Regions from separate parts of the Cronobacter condimenti 1330 genome, predicted to be linked through region 4. Evidence: predicted binding sites of a transcription regulator. Region 4 holds the regulator's gene; each other region holds the start of a gene.
The links. The regulator Fur, encoded in region 4, represses iron uptake genes when iron is present. The targets are predictions, from matches to a motif close to ATAATAATGAGAACNACTATCAA.
Positions count from the first base shown of each region.

Region 1 (4,728 bases), 1.9 Mb from region 4:
GCGTTTCACGCCCGAAGCGGCAGATCTCCACGCTTTGACGAATGCTGTAGTAATAATCGTTGTGGGTGCGCGGGATGAGCTTTGGCGTGCCGGTGCTGCCGCCGGAGAGCTGAAAGAACGCCACTTCATCGGCGGCAGACGGCGCGGGCACGAAACCGGCCTGCGGTTCTGCAATCAGCGCATCCAGCGTGTCGCCGCGCAGTGCCGTCATGCGCAGCGACGGGCAGGCGTCTTTCAGCGAATTAACGTAAACGTCATCGGCAAACAGCGCATGCTCGCGATCGGCAATCAGCAGCGCGGGCGCAATCTGGCGGGCGTAGGCGTCAAGCTCGGTGCGCTGATGGCTAAAGAGCGCGTTGACCGGCGCGACCCCGATTTTCAGCAGCGCGAAGAAAACGATATAAAACTCGGCCACATTGCCAAGCTGCACCAGTGCGGTATCGCCGGTTTTCAGCCCGCGTCGCGCGAGCGCCCCCGCGAGGCGGTTCGCGGCGGCGTCCAGGTCGCCATAGCTGAAGCGGCGTTCGCCGTCGATAATCGCGGTCGCGGCGCTTTGCGCGTGGCGGCTGACGATATCAGTCAGCGGCAGATCGAGCCAGTAGCCTTTGGCGCGGTAGCGCGCGGCGAAATCATCCGGCCAGCGGGTATAAGGGATAGTCATGCGCAGAACCTCAGTGAAGACCTAAAACGTGAAGCATGGTGGAGAGTTTGGTGCCGGTTTCGCGCCATTCCGAGGCCGGATCGGAGGCGGGCACAATGCCTGCCCCCGCGAACAGTCGTACCTGGTTTTGCAACAGCCGCGCGCAGCGGATAGTCACGACCCACTCGCCATTCCCTTCGGCATCGCACCAGCCGACAATGCCGCCAAACAGCTCGCGATCAAAAGGTTCCAGCTCGGCGATATACGCCTTCGCCGCCTCGTGCGGAAAACCGCTCAGTGCAGGCGTCGGATGTAACAGGCAGGCGAGCGACAGCGCGTTGTCATCAGCAAACCGCGTTTCGCCCTCAACCGGGGTGGCAAGATGCCAGAGCGTCGGCGTGGTAATGAGCTCCGGCGCGCCCGGCATGGCGAGACGCTGGCTGCGCGGCACAAGCACATCGCGCATCGCCCGGGTGACCAGTTCATGTTCGTGCCGGTCTTTGGCAGAGCAAAGCAGCGCCTGCCCCGCCGCTTTATCCTGCGCGGCATCGGCATGACGGCGTGCAGAGCCCGCGAGCGGCAGCGAGCTGAACGTGTTGCCATCTTTACGCAGCAGCAGTTCAGGGCTTGCGCCAAGCAGCGTGCCGCCGTCCGGCAACGGCACATGGAAATTAAAGCTCGCCGGATTTTGCGCCACCAGACGTGCCAGCAGCGCCAGGCTATCGGGTGGCGCTTCAGTGGTGATGTCGATAAGCCGCGACAGCACGATTTTATTCACCTGCGGCGTGTCGGTGAGCGCGGCGGCGCGGGCGACCATCGCCATAAACACGTCCTGTTCCGGGATAGCCTCACGGCTCGCCACGCGCGGCGCGGTGCCGTCGCGCTCGGGCAAGATAGCCTCGCTGCGGGGAAAATCACTGTGGCTTTCAGGGATAAACAGCGCGGAGGGTTTACAGGTGTCGAACGGGATGGCGCCTGCGACAATCGGGCGTGCGATGCCATGCTTACAGGCAGCGTCGAAGGCGTCACGCAGCGCGGTCTGAAACGTGCCGTGGCGCTGGGCGCCATCTGCCGCCGGGGTATCGAGCCTCGCAAAACAGCCACGAGTGGTAAAACTGCGATAAGGCGACATGAAGAAAAAACTGTCGGATGAAAGAGAGACGGTTGCCTTGCGGCTTTCCTCAACCAGTGACGTGTCCATGCGCTCCTCCTGTACCAAAAAAGAGAACTGATAATTGTTATCATTTGTATTTGGTGGCGTAACCTAAGGCTTAATCGCGGGCATGTCAACCGCAGACGTCAATTCCGGCGCGTGTCATCGCTTGCATCCTGGCGGCAAATCATGAAAATGAGAAGCATTATTAACACTTCTGACAGGATACGTTGCCGTGACGTTTACTTCCGCACTGCGCTCCGCGCTTGCCGCCAGCCTGCTGGTTTTGGGAATTTCCTCAGTTTCACAGGCCGCCGACTGGCCACGCAAGATAACCGATAGCCGCGGCGTGCAAACGCTTGAGAAAGCGCCACAGCGCATTGTCTCCACCAGCGTCACGCTCACCGGCTCGCTGCTGGCGATAGACGCCCCGGTCGTCGCAAGCGGCGCCACATCGCCGGGCAACCGCGTCGCCGACGCCCAGGGGTTTCTTCGCCAGTGGGGCGATGTGGCGAAAGCGCGTCATGTCGCGCGGCTCTATATCGGCGAGCCCAATGCCGAAGCGGTCGCCGCGCAGATGCCGGATCTTATTCTGGTCAGCGCCACCGGTGGTGATTCCGCGCAGGCGTTGTATGAGCAGTTTTCTGCCATCGCCCCGACGCTTGTGATTAATTACGACGATAAAAGCTGGCAGCAGTTGTTAACGCAGCTTGGTGAGATAACGGGCCACGAGAAAGAGGCCGCCGCGCGCATCGCGCAGTTTGACCGCCAGCTTGCGCAGGCGAAAACGCACATGAAACTGCCGCCACAGCCGGTCAGCGCGCTGGTCTACAACCCTGCCGCTCACGGCGCGAATCTCTGGACGGCGCAATCTGCGCAGGGGAAACTGCTGGGCCAGCTCGGCTTTACGCTTGCGCCGCCGCCTGTTCTGCAAAGCCTTACCAGTATGGGCAAGCGCCACGATATTATTCAGCTTGGCGGGGAGAATCTGGCCGCGGGGCTTAACGGCGAGACGCTGTTTTTATTCGCAGGTGATGATAAAGACGCCACGGCGCTGATGCGCGATCCGCTCCTGGCTCATCTGCCAGCGGTGCAAAACAAACGGGTTTACGCACTCGGCACCGAAACTTTCCGGCTCGATTACTACAGCGCAAGCCTGCTCCTTAAGCGGCTTGAGGCGTTATTTAAAGCCTAATCTTCACCTGTAAAAAAGGGGCCTGCGGGCCCCTTTTTGTTATGCCTGTACCGGTGGTGGCGGCGACTGGCGCAGGCGGCGCAATTCGCCAAAAAGCAGTGCCAGCACTATCGCGACGACCGCAAGCCCCAGCCCACCTGCGCTGGCAGAGCTGACCGGCGAGAGTAGCGCCCCCATTCCGCCTAACAGCGCCGCCCCGATGGCGTCTCCCGTTACGTTTTGCGCGGTCCACAGCCCGTTAATACGCCCAAGCATCTCGTCCGGCGTCTGGGTCTGGATGAGCGTGTACTGGATAAGCGAGCTGATGCCGCTCAGGTACCCGAATAGCGTCAGGCACGCGAAGGCCAGCGGCCAGAACGGCATCAGACTGAACACGCCGACTGCCGCCAGCGCCAGCACCGAGGCGATAAGCATCGTGCGGCCGGGGCGCGGGGCGTGCGCGAGCCCGCCGCTGGTAAGGGCGCCCAGCGCCGCGCCGAGCGGGACAGCCGCATAAAGCACGCCGATTTCGCCACTCGCCATCTGCCAGTGGCTGGCAAGCGACGGGTACAGCACACGCACCGCGCTCGCCATCGTCAGCAGCGCGCCAATGAGCGCCACGCCCCCCACCACGGGGCTTGCGAGAAGAAAACGCAGCCCATCAAGGAGCGCGCGTAGCGGGTGCTGACGCTGCATTTGCGGCGCGGGAAGTGCAGGTAGCGTGAGCAGCGGCAGAAGCGTCAGAAAGGTGCCGAGCGCCGCCAGCGCGTAGTTCCACGCCACACCACCCCAGGCGAGCAGCATCCCGCCGAGCAGCGGCGAAATTACGGATCCCAGACGTACTGTCAGCATCGTGATCGCACCCGCCTGCATCAGGTTTTCACGCCCGACGATGGCCGGTGTTGCCGCCAGCAGCGCGGTCACGCCGATTGCGCCGAAAAAGCCGTCCCACAGGCCGAGCAGATAAATGGCCGTCACCGACGGCGCGGGTAGCATGGCGTTGATCCAAAGTCCGATAAACCCGACGCCGCAGGTCGAGCGCGCCAGCAGGATGAGCTTTTTGCGCTCGTGCCGATCGGCCAGCACGCCGCCGGTCATCAGTCCGATGAACATCGCGGCCCCCGTCAGCGTCACGGCAAGCCCAACCTGAAACGGCGATCCGGTGAGCGTCTGGATTTGTACCGGTACCGCCACGCCGAGCAGACCGAGGCCAAGAATAGAGATAAAACGCGCCAGAAAGACCGCGCGATAGGCGGGATGGGTTTTCAATAACGAGAGATTAAGCAGCAGCGAATGTCGGTTCATTACAGGGCCTTAACGCGAATTTTCCTTACCGGATAACGGGGCGCTCATGCTAACATAGCCAGATAAGAGTGATAATAACTATCATTATCGGTTTCAGGATGTGCGTTATGTCGGCCTCGCGCTTTTCCACCAGGATGGTTGTCCTGTTGTGTCTCTTTTTGCTGCTATTACTGATGGTTGCCCTCAGCCTTCTGGCGGGCGCCAAATCCCTGCCCTTCTCCCTTGTGATGGACGCCCTCGGAGGCACCTGCCGCAGCGCAGACTGCACTATCGTGCTTGATGCGCGTCTGCCGCGCACGCTCGCGGGCATCGTCGCCGGGGTTTCGCTCGGGCTTGCGGGCGCCTTGATGCAAACGTTGACCCGCAACCCGCTCGCGGATCCGGGCCTGCTCGGCGTCAATTCCGGCGCCAGTTTTGCCATTGTGCTTGGCGCTGCGGTGTGGGGTCTTAGCGGGC
Region 1 is NZ_CP012264.1:3,157,294-3,162,021, forward strand. It holds gene AFK62_RS14455 ((2,3-dihydroxybenzoyl)adenylate synthase) at 1-661, opposite strand, end outside; gene entC (isochorismate synthase EntC) at 672-1,841, opposite strand; gene fepB (Fe2+-enterobactin ABC transporter substrate-binding protein) at 2,047-2,988, shown strand; gene entS (enterobactin transporter EntS) at 3,028-4,272, opposite strand; gene fepD (Fe(3+)-siderophore ABC transporter permease) at 4,380-4,728, shown strand, end outside.
Region 1: the regulator Fur is predicted to act here: its motif matches at 1,869-1,891, upstream of fepB (Fe2+-enterobactin ABC transporter substrate-binding protein).

Region 2 (4,728 bases), 1.7 Mb from region 4:
TTGAGCCGATCATGAAGGTTGAAGTAGAAACTCCGGAAGAGAATACCGGTGACGTCATCGGTGACTTGAGCCGTCGTCGCGGTATGCTGCGTGGTCAGGAATCTGAAGTAACTGGCGTTAAGATCCACGCTGAAGTTCCGCTGTCTGAAATGTTTGGATATGCAACTCAGCTGCGTTCTCTGACCAAAGGTCGTGCATCTTATACTATGGAATTCCTGAAGTATGATGATGCGCCGAACAACGTTGCTCAGGCCGTAATCGAAGCCCGTGGTAAATAAGCCGCAGGGTTAAAAACAAAGTCCCGTGCCTCCTCGTTGAGGGGGCACTATAGTAAGGAATATAGCCGTGTCTAAAGAAAAATTTGAACGTACAAAACCGCACGTCAACGTCGGTACTATCGGCCACGTTGACCATGGTAAAACTACCCTGACTGCTGCTATCACTACCGTTCTGGCTAAAACCTACGGTGGTTCTGCCCGCGCCTTCGACCAGATCGATAACGCGCCGGAAGAAAAAGCACGTGGTATCACCATCAACACCTCTCACGTTGAATACGATACCCCGACCCGCCACTACGCGCACGTTGACTGCCCGGGCCACGCCGACTATGTGAAAAACATGATCACCGGTGCTGCTCAGATGGACGGCGCTATCCTGGTTGTTGCTGCGACTGACGGCCCGATGCCGCAGACCCGTGAGCACATCCTGCTGGGTCGTCAGGTAGGCGTTCCGTTCATCATCGTGTTCCTGAACAAATGCGACATGGTTGATGACGAAGAGCTGCTGGAACTGGTTGAGATGGAAGTGCGTGAGCTGCTGTCTCAGTACGACTTCCCGGGCGACGACACTCCGATTGTTCGTGGCTCTGCGCTGAAAGCGCTGGAAGGCGACGCAGAGTGGGAAGCGAAAATCATCGAGCTGGCAGGTCACCTGGATTCCTACATCCCGGAACCGGAGCGCGCGATTGACAAGCCGTTCCTGCTGCCGATCGAAGACGTATTCTCCATCTCCGGTCGTGGTACCGTTGTTACCGGTCGTGTAGAGCGCGGTATCATCAAAGTGGGTGAAGAAGTTGAAATCGTGGGCATCAAAGACACCGCGAAATCCACCTGTACCGGCGTTGAAATGTTCCGCAAACTGCTGGACGAAGGCCGTGCGGGCGAGAACGTAGGTGTTCTGCTGCGTGGTATCAAACGTGAAGAAATCGAACGTGGTCAGGTACTGGCTAAGCCGGGTTCCATCAAGCCGCACACCAAGTTCGAATCTGAAGTGTACATTCTGTCCAAAGACGAAGGCGGCCGTCACACTCCGTTCTTCAAAGGCTACCGTCCGCAGTTCTACTTCCGTACGACTGACGTGACCGGTACCATCGAACTGCCGGAAGGCGTTGAGATGGTAATGCCGGGCGACAACATCAAAATGGTTGTCACCCTGATCCACCCGATTGCGATGGACGACGGTCTGCGTTTCGCAATCCGCGAAGGCGGCCGTACCGTTGGCGCGGGCGTGGTTGCTAAAGTTCTGGGCTAATTGATTCAGAGCTAAAAAGGGCGCTTCGGCGCCCTTTTTGTTTTATAAAGAAAATCAATGCAACTCGTTACCTGTTTATCCTGCCTTTCCTGAAAGCATCTGAAGACTGCTTTTGACTCGTTGTAATCATAACCATTCTCATTTACACTCTGTGCATAAACTGAACGGGAGACATCATGTACGTTTGTTTGTGTAACGGTATCAGCGATAAAAAAATCCGTCAGGCGGTACGCCAGTATCACCCACAGTCCTTTCAGCAGCTTCGCAAATTCATGCCGATCGGTAATCAGTGCGGCAAATGTGTACGTGCTGCCCGCGAAATCATGCAAGACGAATTAATACAAATCCCTGAGTATAAGGAAATCGCCTGAATCCAGATTTTGACTTCCGCGCCAGCCCATCTACGCTTCATGTAGTGGAAGCGGAGGGAAGCAAAATGCAAGGTGATATCAAGATAATAAATTATCTCAATAAATTATTGGGAAACGAGCTTGTCGCAATCAATCAGTACTTTCTCCATGCAAGAATGTTCAAAAACTGGGGCTTGATGCGCCTCAATGATGTTGAATATCACGAGTCAATCGATGAGATGAAACACGCCGATATCTACATTGAACGTATCTTATTCCTCGAAGGCATTCCCAATCTTCAGGACCTTGGAAAATTGCATATCGGTGAAGACGTAGAAGAAATGTTGCGCTCAGATCTTTCCCTTGAGATGGAAGGAGCAAAAGATCTTCGTGAAGCCATTGCTTACGCCGACTCGATTCATGATTACGTCAGCAGAGATATGATGATTAAAATCCTGGCGGATGAAGAGCATCATATTGACTGGCTTGAGACTGAACTGGATTTAATAAGTAAAATCGGTTTGCAGAACTATATACAGTCACAGATAAAAGAGCAGAGCTGACATTCTGCAGGTTCATACCTGAAAGGTAACACTGCTACACATCAACCCTGCTGCTGCCAGAAATGGGCCAAAAGGCAGCGGGGTTTTTTGTTGGTATCTACGCCGATTAAGTAAATACAGGCATAGTGAAGCGACCAAACCAAGTAACGATGCTGCAATAAGCAATAACCCAAGCATTTGCCATCCGTGCCAGGCACCTAGTGCGCTAAAGAACTTTATATCGCCATATCCAAGCCCCTCATAACCGCGAAACCCGCGGTAGGCCCAATAAATAAAACACAGGGCCAGATATCCAGCCATAGCGCCTGCTACAGCGTCCGCCAGATAGTGTGGCTGAACGATAAGATGGTATGACAACCCGAGCCATAAGAGGGGGCAGGTAAAGCGGTCAGGTAGCAGTCCATATCGGACATCTTTCCAGACAAGCCAGCCATTGAGCACTACATACCCGAAGATCCATAACACGTCCATCCACATTGCCTTTGCAGTGTCGGTAATAAAGATTATTAAAATATTTGAGGGCGTGAGCAGGATGAATAGCTTGTTTCGCATGTTGCGTATGGCATTCCAAAGAAAACCCATCTCACAGTTATGTTGTCCCGAAAAATGCGAGGTGGCACGAGATAATGTTTAATTTCTAAACAGTGCTTGCGTCATCGCCAGATTTACGTATAATGCGCGGGCTTGTCATTAATGACGGCTGGTTCGATATGAACCCTGATAGCGCAATTCGGCTATCAAACAATGCTCCCAATCGGGGAGCTACGTAAGAACGATTACACTCTCCCATCAATCGTAATGGGTTCGAGGAGTAATCATTTTCGTCTATAAAATAATTGGAGCTCTGGTCTCATGCAGAACCAAAGAATCCGTATCCGCCTGAAAGCGTTTGATCATCGTCTGATCGATCAATCAACCGCGGAAATCGTCGAGACTGCTAAGCGCACTGGTGCGCAAGTCCGTGGTCCGATCCCGCTGCCGACCCGCAAAGAGCGCTTTACCGTTCTGATCTCTCCGCACGTTAACAAAGACGCGCGCGATCAGTACGAAATCCGCACTCACAAGCGTCTGGTTGACATCGTTGAGCCAACCGAGAAAACCGTTGATGCTCTGATGCGTCTGGATCTGGCTGCCGGTGTAGACGTGCAGATCAGCCTGGGTTAATCAGGTCATTGAGCGATTGAGAGGTTGAAACAATGATTGGTTTAGTCGGTAAAAAAGTGGGTATGACCCGCATCTTCACTGAAGAAGGCGTTTCTATCCCAGTAACCGTAATCGAAGTTGAAGCAAACCGCGTTACTCAGGTTAAAGACCTGGCTAACGACGGCTACCGCGCAGTGCAAGTTACCACCGGTGCTAAAAAAGCTAACCGCGTAACCAAGCCGGAAGCGGGTCACTTCGCTAAAGCTGGCGTAGAAGCCGGCCGTGGTCTGTGGGAATTCCGTCTCGCTGATGGCGAAGAATACACCGTAGGTCAGAGCATTAGCGTTGAGCTGTTTGCTGAAGTAAAAAAAGTCGACGTAACTGGTACCTCTAAAGGTAAAGGTTTCGCCGGTACCGTTAAGCGCTGGAACTTCCGTACCCAGGACGCTACTCACGGTAACTCCTTGTCCCACCGCGTTCCGGGTTCTATCGGTCAGAACCAGACTCCGGGCAAAGTGTTTAAAGGCAAGAAAATGGCAGGTCAGCTGGGTAACGAGCGCGTAACCGTTCAGAGCCTGGACGTAGTACGTGTTGACGCTGAGCGCAACCTGCTGCTGGTTAAAGGTGCTGTCCCGGGTGCAACCGGTAGCGACCTGATCGTTAAACCAGCTGTGAAGGCGTGAGGAGATAGCAATGGAATTAGTACTGAAAGACGCGCAGAGCGCGCTGACTGTTTCCGAAACTACCTTCGGTCGTGATTTCAACGAAGCGCTGGTACACCAGGTTGTAGTTGCTTACGCAGCTGGTGCTCGTCAGGGTACTCGTGCTCAGAAGACCCGTGCTGAAGTAACTGGCTCCGGTAAAAAACCGTGGCGCCAGAAAGGTACTGGCCGTGCGCGTTCTGGTTCCATCAAGAGCCCGATTTGGCGCTCTGGTGGCGTGACCTTCGCTGCGCGTCCGCAGGACCACAGTCAAAAAGTTAACAAAAAGATGTACCGCGGCGCGCTGAAAAGCATCCTGTCCGAACTGGTACGTCAGGATCGTCTGATCGTTGTCGAGAAGTTCTCTGTCGAAGCGCCGAAAACCAAGCTGCTCGCACAGAAACTGAAAGACATGGCTCTGGAAGATGTGCTGATCATCAC
Region 2 is NZ_CP012264.1:3,967,541-3,972,268, reverse strand. It holds gene fusA (elongation factor G) at 1-278, shown strand, start outside; gene tuf (elongation factor Tu) at 346-1,530, shown strand; gene bfd (bacterioferritin-associated ferredoxin) at 1,707-1,901, shown strand; gene bfr (bacterioferritin) at 1,967-2,443, shown strand; gene AFK62_RS18255 (prepilin peptidase) at 2,456-2,914, opposite strand; gene rpsJ (30S ribosomal protein S10) at 3,296-3,607, shown strand; gene rplC (50S ribosomal protein L3) at 3,640-4,269, shown strand; gene rplD (50S ribosomal protein L4) at 4,280-4,728, shown strand, end outside.
Region 2: the regulator Fur is predicted to act here: its motif matches at 1,650-1,672, upstream of bfd (bacterioferritin-associated ferredoxin).

Region 3 (4,728 bases), 410 kb from region 4:
GCAGGCTTACGCATGGGCGATACGGCAACGTCGGGCTGGATGCGCCATGAATCGCTATCATCCTGGGACAGGCTGGCTGCGTTTACTTGCCGCTCTTAGATATCACCGAACCAGTAAAAAAGGGAGCCATATGGCTCCCTTTTTAATGCGCAACAATCACCTCAGAACTGGTAACGGGCCGTAATGCTCAGGTTACGCGGCTCGCCATAGACAATCGAACCTTCAACGTTGGTGTCATATTTCTTATCGAACAGGTTATTAACGTTCCCCTGGAGAGAGAAATTCTTATTCACCTGGTAACGTGTGAAGAGATCGACCAGCGCATAACTGCCTTGCTCCGCACGCCAGGTGCCGTAAGGCGTCTCGGTATCTTTATAGACACGATTTTGCCAGTTAACACCGCCACCGACGGTCAGCTGCGGCATTACCGGCAGGCGATAGCTCGTAAAGAGTTTTACGCTGGTGCGCGGCAGATAAGGGTTAAATGCCTTGCCTTCGTTGTCTTCAGCCACATAGCGAGTCGCGCCAAACGTCATCTGCCAGTTATCGGTGATGGCACCATTAACCTCAAATTCAACGCCTTTACTGACGGTACCGTCCACAGCCCGATACGCTGTATCGTTATTACTGCCGATAATCGGGCGGCCTGTATTCTGGCCAACATTGTCTTGTTCAATGCGGAAAATAGCGAGAGTCGTGGTCAGGCGACTGTTCATCCAGTCAGATTTCAGGCCGACTTCATAGTTATTGCCAGTGACAGGCGCAAGATATTTGCCTGAACTGTCGCGATAGTTTTGCGGCTGGAAGATGGAGGTATAACTGGCGTAGGTCGACCAGTTATCATTGATGTCATAGACCAGGCCCGCATAAGGCGAGGTATGATTTTTCTCCATGCTGTAGGTCAGCGTATCGATGCGCCAGTTAGTGTAGCGGGCGCCCACAATCAGATGCAGCGGATCGGCAAGGGAAATGCGGGTTGCGGCATACAGCGATTTCATGTGCGTGGTATCTTCCTGCGCCAGGCTTTGTTCGCCCCAGCGGGTTTCCGGGAAGTTACCGTTATAGTCAGAGAAGCGGCCAATCTCATTCGGGAAGACGTTGGCCCAGGTATTGACGTAACGGTTGTTTTGTTTGGTATAACTTCCACCCATCATCAGGTTATGCTCACGACCCAGCAGCTCATAACCGCCATTAGCGAAGAGATCAAGCGCATCAATTTTACGTTTGCCGCTGTTCCAGCCGGTTCCACCGACGTAATCAAAGCCTGGCCCAAAACTGGCGTAAGGGCCTACGAGCGAACCATCCGCTTTGTTGACAAAGGCATCCACATACATCGTTTTGCTGTCAAATTTCACTTCGGAATGCGTGGCGTTAAGCGTTGCTTCCCAGGTGTCGGCAAAACGCTGTTTGAATGTCACATAGACTTTATCAATATCTTTGTCGTTATAAGCCCAGTCCGGAGCCGTGCTGCGGGCACGATCGTAGCTTCTTCTCGAGCCGTCCGTATTCCAGCGCGGTAAGCCGCCCCAGGTGGGACTATCAACGTCAATGCTCTGATGCTCATAACCGGCAGAAAGGCTGGTGGTGTCACCCAGATCGGCATCAACGATACCGGAGAAGAAGGTTTTTTCATTGGTATAGCGATCAAGCCAGGAATCATTATGCTGATAACCGGCCACGATACGTCCACGGACGTGGCCATCTGGCGTGAGTGGGCCTTGTAAATCAGCGACATAACGCTGCTTATTCCAGCTGCCATATTCTGCCGAAACCGTGCCGGTATAGTCACGACTGGTGGCGTGCTTACGAATCATATTAATGGAGGCAGACGGATTACCTGTCCCGGTCATCAGGCCATTCGCACCGCGAACCACTTCGACCCGCTCGAATAAAGCCGTATCAGAGAGCGCATCGCCTAAATTCCAGCGGGATTCAAAATAAGTCGGAATACCATCGACCATATAGTTATCTATCTGGAAACCACGGGAATAATAACTGCTGCGGTCGGAATCCGCCTGGCTCTTGCTGATGCCGAGCGTGTAATCCATTACATCTCCCAGCGTATCAAGCTGCTGGTCCTTCATGCGCTGTTCGCTAATGATGCTGACCGATTGCGGAATATCACGCTGGATCATAGGCATTTTGGTGCCTGCGCTGGTCACCTTAACGCTGTAATCCTGCGATTCAGCAGGCGCGGCATTGTCTGCCGCCGCATCGACCACAATAGTGTCGTTAGTGACAGGGGCTGCGTAAACTGCAGGTGCTGCGAGCGCGCTGGCAATACTTAATGCCAGCAGAGAGGGAAGGGAAGACGCCGGAAAGGCGCCCTGACGGAGTGCATGCTTAGCCATGTGTTGCCCTTAAAAATAATAAATTGCCGTATGTCAGGCTCTTGAGTTACGACTCTCATCACTGGCGTCCAGCCTGATGAACAGAAATCGCGGGACTAAAACAACGTTCCATTGTCAATAAAAATGAGAACTATAATCATTTGTTTTTGCGGTGTAAACAAATGTAAGAGCCGTCACAAACAGACATCGGGAAGTGAGAGAAAAAAAAGCAGGTGACACGGCACGACAGCGCATTGGATCGGTGCTATAAGCATCCGCTTTATAAAGAAAAATCAGGCCAAAGGTTGAAAGGAAGCGATCATCTCGCTCATACTCTTAGCGTTTATCCCATAAGGAAAAAAACCATGGCCGAAGAAACTATTTTCAGCAAAATTATTCGCCGCGAAATCCCGTCCGATATCGTTTATCAGGATGAACTGGTAACCGCGTTTCGCGATATTTCTCCCCAGGCCCCGACTCACCTCTTAATCGTCCCGAATGTGCTGGTACCGACCGTTAATGACGTGACGGCGGAACATGAGCAGGCGCTGGGGCGTATGTTCACCGTTGCGGCAAAAATTGCACAACAGGAAGGCATTGCAGAAGATGGCTATCGCCTCATCATGAACTGTAATCGTCACGGCGGGCAGGAGGTTTACCATATTCACATGCATCTGGTAGGTGGTCGTCCGTTGGGACCGATGCTTGCGCAAAAAGGCCTGTAAGATGAACGGCGCACGCACAGGCTGGCTGCTGGCCGCACTGCTGATGGCAGGCTGCCGCTCCGCGCCGACGATTCCTGTCAGCGACGATCAGGCGCTCGTCATGGAATCCAGCGTGCTGGCGGCAGGCATCACCGCTGAAAAACCAGACTTTTCTCTGCAAAACGGCAAGCCTGGCGCTGCTGCCACCATTTACAATAACAAAGACGCGCCTGTGACCGTGCATTATCGCTTTTACTGGTACGATGCCCGTGGGCTGGAAGGCCAGCCGCTGGAAGTCCCGCAAACGGTGGTGATCCCGGCCCAGGGCCGCGTGACGGTAAATGGCCAGACTGACTATCTGGCGGCACGTAAAGCCCGTCTTTATCTCTATCTCTGAAGGGGGAAACGTTGAACAAAATGTATCGCTACGCGCTGCTGGCGACCGTCGCCCTGGCGCTGTCGGGTTGTATTTTGCCCGGCGAGCAGAAACCGGCGCCAGTAGAAGAGGCGCAGCCAGGCACACAGCAACCTGCGCAGCCCGTACCACCGCCGACACAACCTGTGCCTACCGTGCCGTCCGTACCGTCAATCCCGGCTCAACCTGGCCCGATTGAACATCCGGCTGAAAACGCTACGCCGGAGCCGAAAACACGCACTTATGACTGGAACAGCGCGATGCAGCCAATGGTGGGCAAAATGCTTCAGGCAGATGGGGTTAATGCAGGCAGCGTGTTACTGGTCGATAGCGTAAACAACCGCACAAACGGTTCGCTGCAAACTGGTCCGGCAACCGAATCCCTGCGCGGCGCGCTGGCAAACAACGGTAAATTCACGCTGGTCTCGGCGCAGCAGCTTTCTATGGCGAAACAGCAACTCGGGCTTTCTCCTCAGGACAGCCTGGGATCACGCAGCAAAGCTATCGGTATCGCCCGTAACGTGGGCGCGCAATATGTGCTTTACGCCAACGCCAGCGGCAACGTGAATGCGCCGACGCTACAGATGCAGCTGATGTTGGTACAGACGGGTGAAATTATCTGGTCGGGTAAAGGTGCAGTTCAGCAAACCCAGTAATCAAAGCCCGGAAGGGTTTTTAACACAGAGTTTTCCGGCGGCTTCGGCCGCCGGTGTCGTTTGCGCGCTCCCCGGCCTCAGCGAAGGGGCCTGGCGTGTGTTTGTCGATGATGAACCGCTGGTGGTGCGACGCGACACACGTAAAAGTCGCGCGCGAAGCCCTCGTCAGTACCGCGCGCTGAAAAGATTGCCGACAACGCTCGCGCCGCGTCCGCGACGTTGCACCAACGGCTGGCTGGCGGTTAGTTTTTTACCAGGCGATATACACGACGTGCTGCCGCCGGTGCCGCAATTAAGCATGCTGCTGTATCATCTGCACCGCCAGCGCTGTTTCGGCTGGCGTATTGCGCTAGTGCCGCTGCTAATGCGCGACTGGCAGCAGTGCGCGCCATCGCGCCGCACGCCGTTCTGGTTGCGCCTTCTGCATCAGTTACGCCGCTCAGGTGAGCCGCGCCCGCTGCGCCTCTCGCCGCTGCATATGGATGTGCACCCCGGTAATCTGGTCTGGCAGCAAGGCCAGCCGATGCTGATTGACTGGGAATATGCAGGCGATGGCGATGTGGCGCTGGAACTCGCCTGCGTCTGGCTTGATGAGCCCACACGACAGAGGCTCATCGCAGATT
Region 3 is NZ_CP012264.1:1,713,208-1,717,935, forward strand. It holds gene fhuE (ferric-rhodotorulic acid/ferric-coprogen receptor FhuE) at 162-2,351, opposite strand; gene hinT (purine nucleoside phosphoramidase) at 2,696-3,055, shown strand; gene AFK62_RS07875 (YcfL family protein) at 3,057-3,431, shown strand; gene lpoB (penicillin-binding protein activator LpoB) at 3,452-4,105, shown strand; gene thiK (thiamine kinase) at 4,083-4,728, shown strand, end outside.
Region 3: the regulator Fur is predicted to act here: its motif matches at 2,469-2,491, upstream of fhuE (ferric-rhodotorulic acid/ferric-coprogen receptor FhuE).

Region 4 (4,728 bases):
GTCTGTCGAAAGCCGGAAAGCTGCAGGAGGCGAACGCATACCGTCTCCTCGACCCCCAGGATACGTCAGTCACCACTGGCGTGCAGTATTACAACCGCACCGGTTATCTCAATCCGTGTCTCGATTCGTCGCGCCATTTTGTGGATAAAGTGATAGGGGAGATCCAGCAAATGCACAAAGAGGCCGGGCAGCCGCTCATGACATGGCATTTCGGCGGTGATGAAGCGAAAAACATCTATCTGGGTGCGGGGTATACCGACAAGACGAAACCGGAGGCCGGGAAGGGCGTTATCGACCAAAGCCGTCAGGACAAGCCGTGGGCGCGCTCCCCGGTCTGCCAAAAACGCGTGCAGGACGGTGTGGTTGCCGACGTGGAACATCTCTCCAGCTATTTTGCCATTGAGGTCAGTAAGCTTGTGAAAGCGCACGGCATCGACACCATGCAGGCATGGCAGGATGGCCTCAAGGATGCGAGAGGCGCCAGCGCCTTCGCCACCTCACAGGTCAACGTTAACTTCTGGGATACGCTCTACTGGGGCGGCTTTGATACGGTTAACGACTGGGCGAATAAAGGCTTTCGCGTCGTGGTCTCGAATCCGGATTATGTTTACCTCGATTTTCCAAATGAGGTTAATCCGGCGGAAAGTGGGTATTACTGGGGCACACGGTTTAGCGATGAGCGCAAAATTTTCAGTTTTGCGCCAGATAACCTGCCGCAAAACGCGGAAACGTCGGTCGATCGCGATGGCAGTGCGTTTAGCGCGAAGTCAGATAAGCCCTGGCCGGGCGCTTACGGACTTTCTGCGCAACTCTGGAGTGAGGTTGTACGCACGGATAAACAGATGGAATACATGATGTACCCACGCTTGCTGGCCGTGGCGGAGCGCGCCTGGCATCGGGCCGCCTGGGAGCAGGATTATCAGGCTGGCCGTGAATACAAAGGCGGTGAAACCCATCATGTTAATACCCGCGCGTTACATGACGACTGGACGCGCTTTGCGAACGTGGTGGGCCGCCGTGAACTGGCTAAGCTTGAAAAAGCTGGCGTGCAGTTTCGTTTACCAGTGCCAGGCGCGCGTATCAACACGGGCGTGCTTGAAATGAATACAAGTCTGCCAGGCGTGAGCGTTGAATATTCAACAGACAGTGGCGCGCGCTGGCAGCGTTATGACGCCGCACGACCGCCACACGTGGCAGGGCCGGTGCTCATACGTAGCGTCAGCGTTGATGGTAAGCGCTATAGCCGGACAGAACACGTACAGCCTTAACGGCACTATAATGACAACGCCAGCCCTCGGGCTGGCTTTTTCGTTTTAACGACACCAGGCGTTACAACACATCAGGCAAATGGTGAACGGCAACCAGTTTGCCTTTGCTTATCTCGATATTTTTCGCACCGCGCAGTTGCGACAGGGTTTTCATCACCATGCTGCGGGAAAGATTGGTTTTTTTCACAATATAGTCGGCCACGTTAATGCGGTTACGCATGAAATCGTCCATCGCCGCCAGACAATCAATATTGGCTTTAATCATGCTGTAGCTGTTTCTGCCGAGCATAATTTCTTCGCGGTAGCAAAGCATATTGATTATCCATGAGGACAAAATTAACAGATGTAACTGGCAGTGATGTTTTTCAATTTCCTGTAGGAAATAATCAAATGGGATTAACTGATAATGACATTCTGAATCAGCTTGTAATTTCGCGAATTGCGATTTACCTAAATTCCGCGCCAGCCCCAGAACTGAAGGGGCGCTACTTTTTTCCAGTAGCAGCCTGTCACTTTGGCGCATCAGAGAGAACTGACCACCGCGAATGATACAGATTTCCCCGTCCCGCAAGGGGATAAGCGTATTTTTCTCCGCCCGAGACCAGTTTCCGTAGCTATTAAAAATATCAGCAATGCGATAAATCTCAGCAAGAGGTTTAGAGGGTAAGACCATATTGGTTACCTTAGTTAAAATAAAATTATGTCGTTGCTGTATCTTAATGGATGCTTTTTTATTGCTGCAATAAGGGGCTGGATGGATAAAAGGAATTTGCAGGATAATCCGATAGCTAACTGATTGACCAGTAAAGATATTTATCTTTTCTGAATTTCTATTTAATAAAATATATGTGGTTTAATTGTGCATTGTACTCTGTATTAAAATACTGGCGCTGAGGATGTTTATCCAAAATAAGACATTTGTCTTTTCGGGCAATAAAAAAGCCGACAGGTGTCGGCTTGGATTCATGCGGTGTGACGAGAATTATTTCCCGCCGACCTCGTGGGCGTGTTCGTTCTCACGGCAGTCGCCATCCGCACAGTGACCATACAGATAGAGGCTGTGGTTAGTCAGACGGATGCCATGACGCGTCGCGATTTCACGCTGACGGGCTTCAATAGAGTCATCGCTAAATTCGATCACTTTGCCACAATCGAGGCAAATCAGGTGATCGTGATGATGCTGTTGCGTCAGCTCGAAAACGGATTTACCACCTTCGAAATTGTGACGGGTGACGATGCCGGCATCGTCGAACTGGTTAAGTACGCGATAGACCGTGGCAAGGCCAATCTCTTCACCCATGTCAATCAGACGCTTATAGAGGTCTTCCGCACTGACATGATGATTGACCGGTTCCTGCAGCACTTCGAGGATTTTTAATCGAGGAAGCGTGACTTTCAGGCCGGCCTTCTTTAATGCGGTATTGTTGTCAGTCATGCGGAATCTGTCCTGTTGCTTAACGACTCGCTCCAGCAGGGAGCGATACATCGGATACGCCGTAGATGAATGCGTCTCATTATAGAACTGACATGCCTAAATGAAAACCGCAAGCGTCCGGCAAAAAAGAGCTTAAAAATCGTGGACCCGCCAGCGTTTTTGGCATGGAAGGACTGATAATTAAGGAAGACATTGTACAGCTTAGTGAGGGAAAGTTAAAAATTTGTAGCAATTATTTTCATTGTTCTTATCTATCAACCGGCGCGAGCCACCGCCCGCGCCGTTTACCATCAGGCGTTGATGATTTCCTGCAGATGCAGCTCTTCGGAAACTTGCTTCACCCATTTTTCCACGCGTTCGGTGGTCATTTCCGGCTGACGATCTTCGTCAATGGCGAGGCCGACGAAATGGTCATCATCCGCGAGGCCTTTAGACGCTTCGAAGTGATACCCTGCAGTCGGCCAGTGGCCCACAATGGTTGCGCCGCGCGGTTCGATAATATCGCGAATGGTGCCCAGTGCGTCGCAGAAGTATTCTGCGTAATCTTCCTGATCGCCGCAGCCGAAAAGGGCGACCAGCTTACCGTTGAAATCAATTTCTTCGAGCGTCGGGAAAAAATCATCCCAGTCGCACTGCGCTTCGCCGTAGTACCAGGTCGGGATGCCAAGCAGAAGAATATCGAACGCTTCCAGATCCTCTTTGCTGCTTTTAGCAATGTCATGCACTTCAGCAACGTCTTTCCCGAGCTGTTTCTGGATAATTTTTGCGATATTTTCGGTATTGCCGGTGTCGCTGCCGAAAAAGATGCCTACGATTGCCATAAGAAGAATAACCTCTTGAATCTAAATGTGATGGTGCTGGCATAACGCCCACAGATAGGGCAATCATAGCAGAACAGAAGAAGGTGCGGAAACGGTATCAGGCGCCGGGTGCACACTCTGCTACATTGCCCCGTTCGTTGGGGGCATTTTCAGACCAGACCTTACTCCTGCAAGGCTTTCAGCTGAGCGAGGAGCATGGCTTCTATCAGCTCGCTGCGGCTGATATTGCGCGCCTGCGCCAGATGGTTCAGCGCATCCACGGCGTCAGCGTTCAGCTTTAGCTCCACGCGCTTAAGCCCGCGAACTTTGTCGCGCTTAAGCTGGTTGCGCTTATTGATGCGCAGCTGTTCGTCGCGCGACAGCGGGTTGGTTTTCGGTCTGCCCGGACGGCGTTCATCCGCGAAGAGATCGAGCGTTGTGCGGTCCGTTTGTTCTTTTGCCATGGTATGAGTATAGACAGGGGAAACAGGCTGCCGTGGCGGGGCCCGGCGGTATTTCAGCGCGCCATCATACATCAGGCAGCGAAGCGCGCCAACGCATCCGGCGCGCAACGGCACCGGTCGGTCTGTTTTTAATCAGTTTCCAGAAAACGACGGATAGCGCGTACCACCGCCTGCGGTTTTTCGGCATGAACCCAGTGACCGGCCCCCGCGATAACGTGCGCGCGGGCCTGCGGGAATTGCGCCAGCAGCGCCTCGCGGTGCTGCTCTTCAACATAAGGCGATGCTCCGCCACGAATAAACAACGCAGGACCATGCCAGGCCGGGACGGTCTGCCAGCCGACAATCTGCGAATATTGATCCCACAGCACCGGCACGTTAAAGCGCCACTCGCCATCAGCAAAGGATTTCAGCAGAAACTGAATTACCCCTTCTTCGGCAATATGCTGGCGCATCATCTCCGCCGCCTGCTGGCGTGAGGTCGCGCCGGCATCAATGACGGCATTCACCGCCGCGAAAATCTCATCATGACGTCGCACCTGGTAATCCACTGGCGCAATATCAATCGCCACCAGTTTTTCAATGCGTGTCGGCGCAAGGGCAGTCACTGCCATGGCTGCTTTGCCACCCATCGAATGACCAATAAGAATCACCTTATTGAGTCCGAGTGCATCCAACGTATCGAGAATATCCTGCGCCATCGCCGGATAATCCATCGTCTCACTGCGTTCAGACAGCCCGTGATTACGCAAATCGACTTGCAC
Region 4 is NZ_CP012264.1:1,305,419-1,310,146, forward strand. It holds gene AFK62_RS05980 (beta-N-acetylhexosaminidase) at 1-1,268, shown strand, start outside; gene AFK62_RS05985 (helix-turn-helix domain-containing protein) at 1,330-1,941, opposite strand; gene fur (ferric iron uptake transcriptional regulator) at 2,251-2,703, opposite strand; gene fldA (flavodoxin FldA) at 2,994-3,524, opposite strand; gene ybfE (LexA regulated protein) at 3,686-3,967, opposite strand; gene ybfF (esterase) at 4,096-4,728, opposite strand, start outside.